Linked DNA regions of Pararhizobium capsulatum DSM 1112. Each later gene encodes a partner of the first gene's protein in a complex. Links are inferred from orthologs where the notes say so. Each region holds a gene or a part of one and is shown on either strand. Other genes may lie near its edges. The genes, in order: QO002_RS18815 and accD.

Region 1 (7,782 bases):
GTCTGCAGCGCGTTGACGATCTGCGCGCCGATGACGATGGGATCGATCGTCTTGTGAGGCTGCGCGGCATGACCACCGCGGCCGTCTATGGTGACGATGAATTCGTCGGTCGACGCCATGATCGGGCCGACGCGGCTGCCGAACTCGCCAACCGGCATGCCCGGCATGTTGTGCATGCCGTAGACTTCCACAATCGAGAAGCGCTCCATCATGCCGTCCTTGACCATCTCGTTGCCGCCGCCGCCGCCTTCTTCTGCCGGCTGGAAGATGACAGCAACAGCGCCCCTGAAGTTGCGCGTTTCCGAAAGATACTTCGCGGCACCCAGAAGCATGGCGGTGTGGCCGTCATGGCCGCAGGCATGCATCTTGCCCGGCGTGGTCGATGCCCAGGGCTTGCCACTTGTCTCGGTCATCGGCAGGGCATCCATGTCGGCGCGCAGGCCGATGGTGCGGCCTTCGCCGAGATTGCCGCGGATCAGCCCGACGACACCGGTGCGGCCGAGACCGGTCACGATTTCGTCAACGCCGAATTCCTTCAGTTTCTTTTCGACGAAGGCTGCCGTATTTTCCACCGCAAACAGGAGTTCCGGCTTCGTGTGCAGGTGGCGTCGCCATTCGGTGACTTCGTTCTGGAGTTCGGCGGCGCGGTTGAGAATGGGCATTGTTCTTTCCTGTCGGTCCTTTGCGGGGCATGGAAATGGCTTGGACACTGAAAGAAAGGTCTTTGCCATCACCTTGCCATATAGGTTAAATAGCGGGACGACACGAGGCAATTCCCGATTTTTCGAGGTTCTATTGTGGTGAACAAGGTAAATCGTATGGGCGGCTGGGGCAGAAGGTTTGCCATTCTGGCGGCGAGCTGCGCAACGCTCATGTCGAGCATGCTGCCGGCAGCGGCCAACCCGCGGCTGGTTGTCGATGTCAGCTCGCTCAAGGTCTACGAGCAGGAAGATATCTTCCAGCGCTGGTATCCGGCGTCGCTGACCAAGCTGATGACGGCCTATACGGCCTTCCGCGCCATTAAGGCCGGGCGCCTCACGATCGAGAGCCCGGTGGTCATGAGCAAGAACGCCGCCGCCGAGCCTGCGAGCAAGATGTACCTTAAGCCCGGTCAGGCAATGACGCTCGACAGCGCCTTCAAGATGATGCTGATCAAATCCGCCAACGACGTCGCGGTTGCTATCGGCGAGACGGTCGCTGGTTCAGAGCCAGCCTTCGTGGATATGATGAACGCGGAAGCGCGCCGCATCGGCATGACGTCGTCGCATTTCGTCAATCCGAACGGCCTCCCGGCGCCGGGACAATACACGACGGCGCGCGATCTCGCGGTTCTCGCCATCACCATCAAGCGCGAGTTCCCGCAATATGCGCCTTACTTCGCCTATGAAGGTTTCCAGACCGGCAAGAAAAAGGTTCCCAACTACAACATGCTGATCGGCCGCTTTGACGGTGCCGATGGTATGAAGACCGGCTTCATCTGCGCTTCCGGCTTCAACCAGGTTTCATCCGCGACCCGCAATGGCCGCAGCGTCGTCTCGGTGGTGCTGGGTGCCGACAGCCTCGGTGGCCGTGCCGATGAATCCGCACGCCTGTTGCAGATGGCGCTCACCGAAAGCAGCGCCAGCAAGCCGGGCCTCGGCGAGATTGCGCCTTATGGCGAGACCCGCGATACGGTTGCGGATGTCAGCAAGGAAATCTGCTCGGCCCATGCCGCCAAGGTTCGCAGCGAAGGTCGCGACGAGGCGGGTCGCCAGAAGCTGTTGTCGCCCTTCATCCACCAGATCGACCGGCCCCTGCGGCTGGTTTCGGCCGAACTGCTGCCGGGCAGCGGCTCCACTGACACCAAGGGCCAGGTGGCCGGCGGGCAGGGGGATGCAGCCAACGTGCCGATCCCGGTTCCGCGGCCGACTTTCTAAAAGCAGCTTCGGGCGTCGCCTTATCCGATCGGACATTTCATGACTGCATCTTCGAACGCGGTGCCGGTATCGATCCTGACCGGTTTTCTCGGTGCCGGCAAAACAACGCTGCTCAACCGGCTGCTGAAGGATCCGGATCTTTCCGATACGGCCGTCATCATCAATGAGTTCGGCGATGTCTCGCTCGATCATCTGCTGGTCGAAGCCTCCAGCGATGGTATCATCGAGCTTGCCGATGGCTGCGTCTGCTGTACCGTCCGTGGCGAGCTCGTTGATACGCTCGCGGATCTGATGGACCGCATGCAGACGGGCCGCATCCGGCCGCTGAAGCGCGTCGTCATCGAAACAACCGGCCTTGCCGATCCGGCGCCGGTGTTGCAATCGGTCATCGGCAATCCCATCCTGGCGCAGAGCTACCAGTTGGACGGCGTTGTGACCGTCGTCGATGCGGTCAATGGCGTCTCGACGCTCGACAATCACGAAGAGGCCGCCAAGCAGGTGGCGATGGCGGACCGGCTGGTGCTGTCGAAAGCCACGCTCGCCTCGGCTGAAGCCATTGAAGCCCTGAAGGCACGCTTATTGGCGCTCAATCCCCGCGCCCAGTTGATTGACGGCGACACGCCCTTCGCCGGCAAGGCCGAGCTTTTCAACTGCGGCCTCTATGATCCCACGACGAAGATTGCCGATGTCGGCCGCTGGCTGCAGGACGAAGCCCGCCACGATCATGCTGGCCACGATCATTGCGGCCACGATCATGATGGACACGATCATCACCACCATCATGACGAGAACCGTCACGGTTCGGATATCCGTTCCTTCAGCATCGTCCATGACCGGCCGATCGATCCGATGGCGCTGGACATGTTCATTGATCTGCTGCGCTCGGCGCATGGTGAAAAGCTCCTGCGCATGAAGGCCGTCGTTGCGATGTCCGACCGGCCGGAGCGACCGCTGATCCTCCACGGTGTCCAGAGTGTCTTCCATCCGCCGCAGCGGCTGGCCGCCTGGCCCGATCCGAATGACCGGCGCACCCGCATGGTGATCATCACCAAGGGTTTGGAAGAGGCTTTTGTGCGTGATCTCTTCAATGCCTTCACCGGCCGCCCCTCCATCGACCGGGCTGATCGTCAGGCGCTGGAAGACAATCCGCTCGCGGTTCCCGGTTTGAAGATGTAACTGTCCGGGCTCGCTACGCCTTCTTGCGGATGAGGAAGCGGTGGCCGCCGGTCACGGCATCTGTCTGCTCCAGCGTGTGGCCGTCCTCGTTGCAGAAGTGCGGGACGTCAATGACCGCCAGCGGATCAGTGGTTTCGATCGCGATCAGTGCGCCGGGGGTGAGCGTGCGCATGCGCTTGCGGGTTTTCAGGACCGGCAGGGGGCATTTCAGCCCCTTGAGGTCATAAACCACGGCATCCGTATCGGGCATCACTTGCCCCAGAACTTCCAGAACGGCTTTTTCTTGGGGGCTTCTTCCGGCTGTCCGATGACAGCCTGATCGGTTGCCGCTATGTCGCCAGCCTGTGCGGCCTGCGGGGCAGCCGCTGCTGCGGCGGCAGGCTTTGCTTCTGTCGCCGACGTTTGCACGGCCTTCTCAGGCTGTGCGGGGACGGAGGCGGTCTGCTGGGCTGGCTGCTGAGCCGCATCCGGTCCACCTTCAACCAATGTCGAGGCGGGGGCTGGTTGCGGTTCCGCTACGTCCCTGGCGCCAAACAGGCTCCAGAAGCTCTTCTTGGCCGTCGTCGTTTCGGCAGACGCCTGCTCGATTGGCCGCGGCATCGGGTTTTCGACCGGAACCGGCACGTTCTTGCCGCCGCGGGTGCTCTTTTCAAGCTCGGCCGTCTGGATCTCGATCGCCTTCTTGGCTTCCGCGAGTTCGGCGCGCTTTGCTTCGAGCTTTTCGAGTTCCTCGGCCTTCATCAGCTTGCCGGCGTCGAGCGACGTGCCGGTCGGCGCATAGGCGAGTTCCTTGCCGACGCGCTGCTTGGCGACAATGGCCTTGCGTTCGGCTTCACTCGGCTCGTACCACACCATGCCATCGTATTTTTTCAGGGCCTTGGTGTAGTCTTGGTCGTATTTCTTGTTGTAGCTCGCCAGCGCCACCTGCATCGTTGATGGCGTCGACATAGCCGGGCATTGGCTGGCTGGATTGAACTTGCCGTCAGTCTGCTGGTTGAAGACGTATTTCTTTTCGCAGATGTTGACTTCCGGCGGCCGCTTGGTGATCTCGAACTGGTCGTAGCCGACCTTCAGCATGTTCCAGAATTCGATGTTCGGGCTGTTCTTGTGGCGGGCCATGTTTTCCGCGGTCATGCGGAAGGGCAGGGCCTGAAGCTGGATCGTCTGCTGGCCGCCCTTGTAGGCGTCGCGTGCGAGCGCGAAGATTTCCTGCATCTGCTCGTCGGTCATCGAATAGCAGCCGGAAGACGAGCAGGCGCCATGGATCATCAGGTCGGTGCCATGGCGGCCATTCGCCTGGTCGTAGCGATTGGGGAAACCGGTGTTGATGGCGAGATAATAGCTGGAATTCGGGTTCATCTGGCCGGGGCCAAGGGGATAGAAGCCTTCCGGCGCCTGGCGGTCGCCTTCCTTGACCTTGGGGCCGAGCTTGCCGGACCAGGCGCAGATCTTGTACTCACGCAGTTTCGCGAAACGGTTGTCGGCGGTCGCCTTCCAGATTTCGAGAGCGCCCTCTTCCTTGAAGATGCGGATCATGACCGGAGAGTTCTTCGGCATATTTGCCGCCCGCATATTGGCGACGATTTTGCCGGAAAGCTCGTATGTTGTCTTGTTCTTGACGCTCTTGATATCGACGTCGGCCTGATCAAATGCATCGAGCGTCTCGTTCGTGCAGCCTGCAAGCAGGGCAGCGACGGCAGCTATGATAACGAGATTTCTCAGACGCATTGGCAAGAGCCCATTATGAATTGCAGTCAAATCTACTGATTCCCCGAGACGGAGCACCGGAATCAATACGTCCTTATACTTCACAAATTATTAACCTTGCAGGCCCGCCCCGTGCCTACCATTCCCTGACCCTATGATTATGGCCAAGATTTGGCTTTAACTCACCTTATTGCCGTATTTCCCACAGTTAGGCTGGCAGCGTTGCCAGCCTGCATCTACGGAACCCCATCCTGATTAGAGATGGCGGCCGATATTCAGGTACTTCTGGCGACGGTCCGAGCGCAGTTGTTCGCCGTTGCGACCGGACATTTCCTTCAGCGCGTCGGCGATGACAGTGCCGGTCCGCTCGATCACCGCATCCGGATCGCGATGGGCGCCACCGACAGGCTCTGAAATGATGCCGTCGATAATGCCGAGCGACTTCAGGTCCTCGGCCGTGATCTTCATGTTGGTCGCCGCTTCGCGGGCGCGGGTGGAATCGCGCCACAGGATAGAGGCTGCACCTTCCGGCGAGATGACGCTGTAGATCGAATGCTCGAGCATGTAAACGCGGTTGCCGGTCGCGATCGCGATCGCGCCGCCGGAGCCGCCTTCGCCGATGACGACGGAGATGATCGGCACCTTCACGTTGAGACACATCTCGGTGGAGCGGGCGATGGCTTCCGCCTGGCCACGCTCTTCAGCACCGATGCCCGGATAGGCGCCGGCCGTATCGATGAGGGTCACGAGCGGCAGGCCGAAACGATCGGCCATTTCCATGACGCGGATCGCCTTGCGGTAGCCCTCTGGCCGGGCGCTGCCGAAATTGTGCTTGATGCGCGACTTGGTGTCGTTGCCCTTCTCCTGGCCGATCACGGCGACGGGCGTGCCGCGGAAGCGGGCGAGGCCCGCCTGGATGGCTTCGTCGTTGGAGAACTTGCGGTCACCGGCGAGCGGCGTGAATTCGGTGAAGAGACCGGCGGCATAATCGACGAAGTGCGGACGCTGCGGATGTCGCGCGACCTGGGTCTTCTGCCACGGGTTGAGCTTGGAATAGATATCGACCATCGCCTCGCGCGCACGCACTTCAAGACGGCCAACTTCATCGCTCGTGTCGATGCTCTCGTCTTCGCCGGCCAGCTTCTTCAGCTCGTGAATCTTGCCTTCGAGATCCGAGATGGGTTTTTCGAAATCGAGGTAGTTGTGCATGAGATACGTTTCCGATCGTTTTGCGCCAATGGGCGCGCTGGGCGCGATCCAAGGGTTCTGGCGGTCCTAATCCCGTTTTTTCGCCTGTTTGGCAAGGGGGTGATGGTTCTGGACGAGCTGGTGAAGCCGCTCTTCCAGCACATGCGTATAGATTTGTGTTGTTGAAATGTCCGAATGGCCCAGGAGTTCCTGCACGGCGCGCAGGTCGGCTCCATTGGCAAGAAGATGACTTGCAAAGGCATGACGCAGCACATGCGGCGAGATCGTCGCCACTCTTATCCCGGCACGCGCAGCCAGATCCTTGAGGTCGCGCGCGAAAACCTGCCGGGGTAGGTAGCCCGCCTTGCCGGAGGAGGGGAACAGCCAGGGGCTGTCTTCAGCCTTCTCGTTTGCGGCCGTCTCCGTTGTGAGTGCCTTGCCGTAGGTCTCGACCGCGCTGATCGCGGAGCGGGAAAGCGGCACGAGACGTTCCTTGTTGCCCTTGCCTTTGACGACAAGGAAGCGGCCGTTTTGTGAAAGCACGCTTGCCGGCAGCGAGACGAGTTCGCTCACGCGCATGCCGGTGGCGTAGAGCAGCTCGATCAGTGCATGCATGCGCAGCTTTGCGAGCGCTGCCGGCCCCGCTTCTTTCGCTTCGAGTTCCGCGCGTTCGATCAGCTTGGTAACGTCATCGACGCTGAGCGTCTTGGGCAGCGAGCGGCCCTTCTTCGGCGCATCAAGCACGCCCGTCGGGTCGTCGCGCCGCAAGCCTTCGGCATAGAGAAACTTGTAGAATTGCCGGAGCGCCGAAAGCCTCCGCGCCTGGGAGGAGGCCATGAAGCCCTGCTGCGAGAGGTGGGCGAGATAGGCGCGCAGGTCCTCGGAGCCCGCCTCGATCGCCTTGACGCCGCGCGTCTTGAGGAACGAGCAGGCGTCCTCAAGATCGCGCTCGTAGGAGACGAGCGTGTTGTTTGCCGCGCCGCGTTCGGCGCTCATCATTTCCAGGAAGGATTCGACGTGAAGGCCTGAAAAATCGCTCATTGGGGCTTGTTGATCCGTTCGGAGGGAATGCGGATGGTCACGTCCCGTTCCACGGGGTTTACGAAGGTCACGAGGGCCAGCATGGTTCCATAGATGACGCCCGCAATGACCGCGCAAATGAACAGGAAGCGGAACAGGCTGGGCATTTTCAACTCCTGAAGCATGTCGCGCAAAAGTGTGCAGCGGTTTTGCGATAACGGCATGCGCAAAAACAAAGACCTAAAGCGCATCTGGAGGATCGCGACGCGCTTTAGGTACGCGGTCTATATGATCATGCAGGTTTGGAAGTGCAAGAAGAAGGCGCTTGGGGCCACCTTTCTCACAGCCCAATCCCTTGACGCTTTCCGTCGTTTTGTCGATACCGGAGCGGAACGGGGAAGTGTGACTTTATGAACGACGTGATCGAACCGGTTTCAGAGGCGCTGTTGGTCAAGGCAAAGGCCGCTCTCGGCAGGCGCAACCTGGTTTTCGTCGGTCTGATGGGCGCTGGCAAGTCGGCCATCGGCCGGATGACGGCGCAGGTTCTTGGCATTCCCTTCGTCGATTCCGACCACGAGATCGAGCGTGTCTCGCGCATGACCATATCAGAGCTTTTTGCAGCTTATGGTGAGGAGGAGTTCCGTGCACTGGAGGCACGGGTGATCAAGCGCCTGCTGAATTCCGGGCCGCGCGTCGTCTCCACCGGCGGTGGCGCCTACGTCAATGAGCGCTCCCGTCGGCACATCAAGAAGAACAGCCTGTCGCTCTGGCTGAA
Region 2 (6,861 bases), 3.5 Mb from region 1 along the record:
CGCGGATCGCGATCCTCCAGATTGGCCATGGTTTCGGCAATGACCTGTCCTGCGCCTGGATTGTGTCCGCCATCGACCCAGATTTCAGCGCCTTTCGGAGCAATTGCAGCAAGCCGCCCGTCTGTCAGCCTTTGCAGGCGGCCGGGCCACTCGACTGATGTCAGGCCTTTTTCGATTTCCATATCCGTTGGCGAAAAGCCGGCAGCCTTGACGGCGCGGATCGCGGCCGCGGAATTGGCATATTGATGGCGGCCCGGCAGGCGCGGCAGCGGAAGGTCAGCAAGACCATCCTCGTCCTGGTAGATCAGCCGGCCATATTCTTCATGCGCCATGAAATCCTGGCCGTAGACGGAAAGCGGGCAGCCCAGCCGCTCAGCGATGGAGACAAGCACGCTGCGCGCACCGTCCTCTTCCTGATGGCCGATCACCACCGGCCGGCCGCGTTTCATGATACCCGCCTTTTCCGCCGCAATCAGCTCAACCCGATCACCGAGATAGGCCTGATGATCCAGTGAAATGGGCATGATGACGGAAACGGCGGGCGAGGAAATGACATTGGTTGCATCGAAACGGCCACCAAGCCCGACCTCGATGATCACGACGTCGGCCGGGTGCTCTGAGAACAGGACGAAGGTGACGGCTGTGAGGATTTCGAAGACGGTGATCTTCTCGCCGGCATTGGCGTCCGCAACGCGGCGGATGGCGTCGGCCAGAACCGGATCGGACACCAGCTCGCCGCGCCCGCCCTTGCGGCCCAGCCGGTAGCGTTCATGCCAGTTGACAAGATGCGGCGAGGTATGGACGTGGACGCTGAGACCCGCGGCTTCCAGAATCGCTCGCGAAAAGGCGGTCACGGAACCCTTGCCGTTGGTGCCTGCCACATGGACGACCGGCGGCAGGCGATCCTGTGGATTTCCCAGCCTGTCGAGAAGCCGGGTGATGCGGTCGAGGGACAGGTCGAAACCCTTGGGATGGAGGGCGAGCAGTTTTTCGATTTCCTGCCCGGCCTCGCTGACGTCAACCGTCATCATGGTCGTCTTCCGATCAGGCGCTTGCAGCGATCGGCACGACGGCCACGCCGCTACCGTTCAGCTTGGCAGCATCGACCGGCTTTTTCATGAGGATTTTCAGGGTGCGGGCAAGCGTATCGGGAATATCATGGCGCTTGACGACCATATCGACCATGCCATGCTCCATCAGATATTCCGACGTCTGGAAACCTTCCGGCAGCTTCTCGCGGATCGTCTGCTCGATGACGCGCTTGCCGGCGAAGCAGATTTCCGCACCCGGCTCGGCAATATGAAGGTCGCCCAGCATCGCGTAGGATGCGGTGACGCCGCCCGTGGTCGGGTTGGTGAGGACGACGATATAGGGAAGACCGGCTTCCTTCAGCATCTGCACGGCAACCGTCGTGCGCGGCAGCTGCATCAGCGACAGGATACCTTCCTGCATGCGCGCACCGCCGGAAGCCGGGAAGATGACCAGCGGGCACTTTTCCGCAATCGCGCGTTCAAAGGCCTTGATGATCGCCTCACCCGCAGCAATGCCGAGCGAACCGCCCATGAAAGCGAACTCGTGAACCACACCAACAAGCTTTACACCCTTCATGCGGCCAATACCGGCAACAATCGTGTCTTCGAGATCGGTCTTGACGCGGCTGTCGCGCAACCGGTCGGTATATTTCTTCGAATCGCGGAACTTCAGCGGATCCTGCGCCACCTTCGGCTGGGCCAAGGCTTCGTAGACGCCGTCATCGAAGAGATCCTTCAAACGGGCCTTTGCCGGCATCTTCATGTGATAGCCGGATGCCGGGATAACCCATTTGTTCTCTTCGAGATCGCGGTGGAACACCATCTCGCCCGTTTCGGGGCACTTGATCCAGAGATTATCCGGAACCTCGCGGCGGCCGAGCATCGAGTTGATCTTCGGGCGGACGTAATTTGTGATCCAGTTCACTGCAAACTCCTGAATGGTTGCATCCGGCCCCTGCACTTATCCGCCGGGCCAGGGACGCATTTATTCACTTCATCCAGCGCATTCGCTGATCTTGACAGCGGAATGCCCCAGAATGTGGGCATTTATTCGGCCGCTGCAAGCCTTGAGCCGCGAACGCCTGCCGAAAGGCCACGAACAAGGGCCTCGACCCCCGGTACCGTTGCACCTGTCGACTGTCCGTCACCGGTCAGGCTGGACGCCACCTGATTGACGATCGCCGTACCGACAACGACCCCATCGGCGGACGCGCCGATTGCTCTGGCATGCTCCGCTGTCTTGACGCCGAAACCGACGCAGACAGGAAGGTTCGTATGGCTTTTGATCCGCTGTACCGCGCCGCCGATCAGCGACGGGTCCGGCAGCGCCGAGCCGGTGATGCCGTTCATCGAGACATAATAGACAAAACCCGAGGTGTTTTGGAGAACCTTGGGCAGCCGCTTGTCATCGGTAGTCGGCGTCGCCAGACGGATAAAGTTCAGGCCCTTGGCGAGTGCCGGCAGGCAGAGTTCATCGTCCATCTCCGGCGGCAGGTCAACGACGATCAAGCCATCGACGCCGGCTTCCAGCGCATCGACCACAAAGCGATCGACGCCGTGGATGTAGATCGGGTTGTAATACCCCATCAGAACGATAGGCGTGTCCTTGTCATCTGCGCGGAAGCGACGGGCAAGTTCCAATGTTTTTTCAAGCGTCTGCCCGGCCTTAAGGGCGCGCTGTCCAGCAAGCTGGATAGCAGGACCATCCGCCATGGGATCGGAAAAGGGCATGCCAAGCTCGATGACGTCGGAGCCAGCAGACGGCAGCGCCTTCATGATCGCCAGCGACGTTTCGAAGTCGGGATCGCCACCCATGAAATAGGTAACCAGGGCCGGCCGGCCCTCGGCCGCCAGATCGGCGAAGCGTTTGTCCATGCGTGCGGTCATGCTCCTACAGCCCCATACCCAGTATCTTGCCGACGGTGAAGATGTCCTTGTCGCCGCGGCCGGAGAGGTTCATCAGGATGATCTCGTCCTTGCCCATTTTCGGCGCGCGCTTGATCACTTCAGCGATCGCATGGCTCGGCTCAAGCGCTGGAATGATGCCTTCGAGGCGCGTCAGCATCTGGAAAGCTTCCAGCGCCTCGTGGTCCATGATCGGCACATATTCGACGCGGCCGACATCGTTCAGCCAGGAGTGCTCCGGACCGATGCCCGGATAGTCGAGACCGGCGGAGATCGAGTGGCCTTCCTTGATCTGGCCGTCACGATCCTGCAGCAGATAAGTGCGGTTGCCATGCAGCACGCCCGGCGAGCCGGCTGTGATCGAAGCGCAGTGCTCGTCACCCTCAAGGCCCTTGCCACCAGCTTCGACGCCGACGATCTTGACGCTCTCGTCATCGAGGAACGGATGGAAGATACCGATCGCGTTGGAGCCACCACCGACGGCAGCGATCACCAGATCAGGCAACCGGCCTTCGGCTTCGAGCATCTGGGCACGGGCTTCCTGGCCGATCACGGCCTGGAAATCGCGAACCATCTCGGGATACGGATGCGGGCCGGCGGCCGTGCCAATCAGATAATAGGTGTCGTCGACATTGGTGACCCAGTCGCGCAGCGCCTCGTTCATCGCGTCCTTGAGCGTGCCGCTGCCAGCCGTCACCGGCTTCACTTCGGCGCCGAGCAGTTTCATGCGGAAAACATTCGGTGCCTGGCGTTCAACGTCGGTGGCACCCATGTAGACCACGCAGGGCAGGCCGAAGCGGGCGGCGACAGTGGCCGAGGCAACGCCGTGCTGGCCGGCACCGGTCTCGGCGATGATCCGGGTCTTGCCCATGCGCTTGGCAAGCAAGATCTGGCCGATGCAATTGTTGATCTTGTGCGAGCCGGTGTGGTTCAGCTCTTCGCGCTTGAAATAGATCTTGGCGCCGCCGAGCTTGGCCGTCAGGCGTTCGGCAAAATAAAGCGGGCTCGGGCGGCCGATATAATGGGCGCCGAGATCCTTCAATTGGGCTTGAAATTCCGGATCGGTCTTCGCCTTGTTCCACTCATCCTGAAGATCGAGGATCAGCGGCATTAGCGTTTCGGCAACGAAACGCCCACCGAAGATGCCAAAGCGGCCGTCTTCGTCAGGCCCTGCCTTGAAGGAGTTCAATTTTGGCGTCTGATTCACGTCCCGCTCCCTGGCGCTATCCTCTGCAACGGCCCGCGGGCCACCGCCTCGAAAAATTCCTGCATGCGCTTCAGGTCCTTGACCCCGGGTGCGCTTTCCACCCCGGAGGAGGTATCGACAGCCTGCGCACCTGTCAGCGCAAGGGCTTCACCGATATTCTCCGCATTCAATCCACCGGAAAGCATGTAATCGACGCTTTCGTCAAGCGCACCAAGCAACTGCCAATCGAAAGAGACGCCATTGCCGCCGGGCAACTCCGATCCCTTGGGTGGCTTCGCATCAAAAAGGAAACGGTCGGCAATGCCGATATAGGGCTCGATCCTCTTCAGATCGTCAGCATCACGGATCGATAACGCCTTGATCACCGGCAGCCCATAGACCGCCTTGACGTTCAGGACCCGCTCGGGGCTCTCGCTACCGTGCAATTGTAGCATATCGGGCGAGAGTGCCGATACGATTTCATCGAGAAAGTCGTTATCGGCATCAACCGTGACGGCCACGATCTTCGCCTTGCCGCGCGCGTGCTCTGCAAGGCGTCCAGCATCGTCAGGTTCGATGTTGCGGGGACTTTTTTCAAAGAAGATGAAGCCGGTATGGGTGGCACCCAATTCGACTGCGCGCTCGACGGCCCCGACCGTCTTCAAACCACAAATTTTTACTTCCGTCGTCATAGCAGGGGACGTCGCATGAAAAGTTGCGTGAGTCGAGCCAAAAAGTGCCTGAATGCCCGTATTCAGGGCTTTGCGCTCAATCGAAATCGATTGCGTGGAGCATCGTGCCGTTGCGCTTCAGCCATCGGCGGGCATCTGACGTTGCGGGGCATAACTCTTCGCAAAGCGCCCAGAAATCCGGCCCATGGTTCATCTCGCGCAGGTGGGCAACCTCGTGGGCGGCGAGGTAGTCGATCACCTTCGGCGGCGCCATGACGATGCGCCAGGAAAAACTCAAGGCGCCATCGGCAGCGCAGGAACCCCAGCGGCTGCGCGTATCCTTGAAGCTGATCGACTTCACCTTGCGCCCGACGATACGGGCGTGGATACCGACCAGGTGTTCCAGATCCTTGCGCGCTTCCTTTTTCAGAAAATCGGCAATGCGGCGGCGCAGATGCTCCGGCCCACCGCTGACCCGCAGGACGGCGTCTTCGCCGACCATGACCATCTCCGTCAAGCCGCGAAGCTTTCCGGTGCGCTCGATACGGTGAGCAATGCCGCGAATGAGGATTGTGCCGCCCTCCTCCAGGACGCTTTCACCGGAAAAACGGGCAAGCTTGGTCATCAGCCAGGCCTGGTGACGGTCGAGAAAGGCTTTGATTTCGCGCTCGGGAAGGCCGGTCGGGATCGTCATCTTGAGCTCACGGCCACCGGGCTCGATCCTGAGCGTCATGCGGGTGGCGCGCGCATTCTGTCGGATGGTCAGCGGCATCGGCCGACCGGCGACGTCGATCATGCGCGTCGTCGGCTGCGGGCTTTTCTTGACCCCGGATGTCTTGCGAAGCAGGGAAAACATGAAATCCGTGATAACCGATTCGGCAGGTTTGCGCATGGGCAATTGAAAAGCCGGCGCCTCATGGAAGCGCCGGCTTTCAGGTTTTTGTCCTCAATGGGCGGGAAAGCCCGGCACCGAACCCGGTCCACCGGAATTGCGTTCGCGCATGAAGCGGTCGAACTCTTCCTGATCCTTGGCCCGGCGCAACTCGCGGACATATTCGTCAAACTGCTCACGCATTTCATCGAGCTTGCGGCGTTCCTCGTCGAGGCGGGTCAGCTCGGCGTCGCGCCAATCGTCGAAAGCGACGTTGCCGGTGCGGAACTGCGGACGGCAATAGCCACGGCCACCACGCTTGAACGAAGAAAACACGCCGTCCACCGTGGAATTGGCATCCTTCTTGAACGATTTCAGCCGTTCACCGAAGAGGATATAGGCAAGCATGGCCAGACCGAGTGGCCAGAAGACCACGAAGCCAAGCACCATCAGCGCAATGGTTGCGGGAGTCCAGTCCGGACGGATCAATGCGGATTGATTCATGTTCAGAAGTCCTCACTCAAAAGTAGGCCCCCTGTGGGCCTGCTCTTTACGATGTGGGAACAGCCGAACCCTGCCGCAAGCCAGGTGCTTGCAAAATCGAACAAGCACCTGATCGACATGTCTAAAATCGGAAAAGGCGCGTTCTTCAGCCCGGCTTCCCACCCTTGATCACACGGCCGACTGGCTTTGCCCGGCGCGAATGCTGTCGCTGGAAGGCAACGATGCGCGGCGCGATCTCGCGGCGGAACCGCGAGCCGTTGAAAACACCGTAGTGGCCAACATCCGGCTGCATGTAATGCATGCGCATGTCTTCGGGGATATTGGTGCAGATCGTCTGCGCCGCCTTGGTCTGGCCGACGCCGGAAATATCGTCGTTTTCGCCTTCCACCGTCAGCAGGGCGACCTTGCGGATCGCCGTAGTATCGACGCGCTGGTTGCGATGCATCATCTCGCCCTTCGGCAGAGCATGGCGCATGAACACGACTTCGACCGTCTGCAGGTAGAATTCTGCCGTCAGATCCATGACGGCCATGTATTCATCGTAGAAGTCGCGATGCTTCTCGGCGGCGTCACCATCGTTCTTCACCAGATGCTCGAAGAAATCCTTGGTCGCCGTGAGGTGACGGTCGAGGTTCATCGACATGAAGCCGGAAAGCTGCAGGAAGCCCGGATAGACCGGCCGCAGGAAGCCGG

What was found.
Region 2: the proteins of QO002_RS18815 (region 1) and accD are in contact, whole or in part, in a solved structure (PDB 8UXZ), measured with the Escherichia coli proteins. The link is inferred for Pararhizobium capsulatum DSM 1112 from one-to-one orthologs.

The regions. Positions count from the first base shown.
Region 1 is NZ_JAUSVF010000001.1:3,904,423-3,912,204, reverse strand. Bases 4,032-6,913 are described here. They hold QO002_RS18815 (acetyl-CoA carboxylase carboxyltransferase subunit alpha), read right to left. Parts: upstream 6,009-6,913; coding sequence 5,055-6,008; downstream 4,032-5,054. Other genes in these bases: xerD (site-specific tyrosine recombinase XerD), read right to left, coding at 6,075-6,913; QO002_RS18820 (L,D-transpeptidase family protein), read right to left, coding at 4,032-4,820. In the rest of the region: QO002_RS18840 (M20 aminoacylase family protein), read right to left, coding at 1-662; QO002_RS18835 (D-alanyl-D-alanine carboxypeptidase family protein), read left to right, coding at 846-1,916; QO002_RS18830 (CobW family GTP-binding protein), read left to right, coding at 1,956-3,092; QO002_RS18825 (sulfurtransferase TusA family protein), read right to left, coding at 3,106-3,342; more of QO002_RS18820, read right to left, coding at 3,342-4,031; more of xerD, read right to left, coding at 6,914-7,028; QO002_RS18805 (hypothetical protein), read right to left, coding at 7,025-7,174; QO002_RS18800 (shikimate kinase), read left to right, coding at 7,418-7,782. UniProt on the Escherichia coli protein: Component of the acetyl coenzyme A carboxylase (ACC) complex. First, biotin carboxylase catalyzes the carboxylation of biotin on its carrier protein (BCCP) and then the CO(2) group is transferred by the carboxyltransferase to acetyl-CoA to form malonyl-CoA.
Region 2 is NZ_JAUSVF010000001.1:402,037-408,897, reverse strand. The notes cover bases 1-2,993. They hold accD (acetyl-CoA carboxylase, carboxyltransferase subunit beta), read right to left. Parts: upstream 1,957-2,993; coding sequence 1,045-1,956; downstream 1-1,044. Other genes in these bases: trpB (tryptophan synthase subunit beta), read right to left, coding at 2,923-2,993; trpA (tryptophan synthase subunit alpha), read right to left, coding at 2,079-2,918; QO002_RS01865 (bifunctional folylpolyglutamate synthase/dihydrofolate synthase), read right to left, coding at 1-1,031. Also shown: more of trpB, read right to left, coding at 2,994-4,143; QO002_RS01845 (phosphoribosylanthranilate isomerase), read right to left, coding at 4,140-4,814; QO002_RS01840 (M48 family metallopeptidase), read right to left, coding at 4,891-5,649; QO002_RS01835 (DUF2852 domain-containing protein), read right to left, coding at 5,740-6,168; phaZ (polyhydroxyalkanoate depolymerase), read right to left, coding at 6,314-6,861.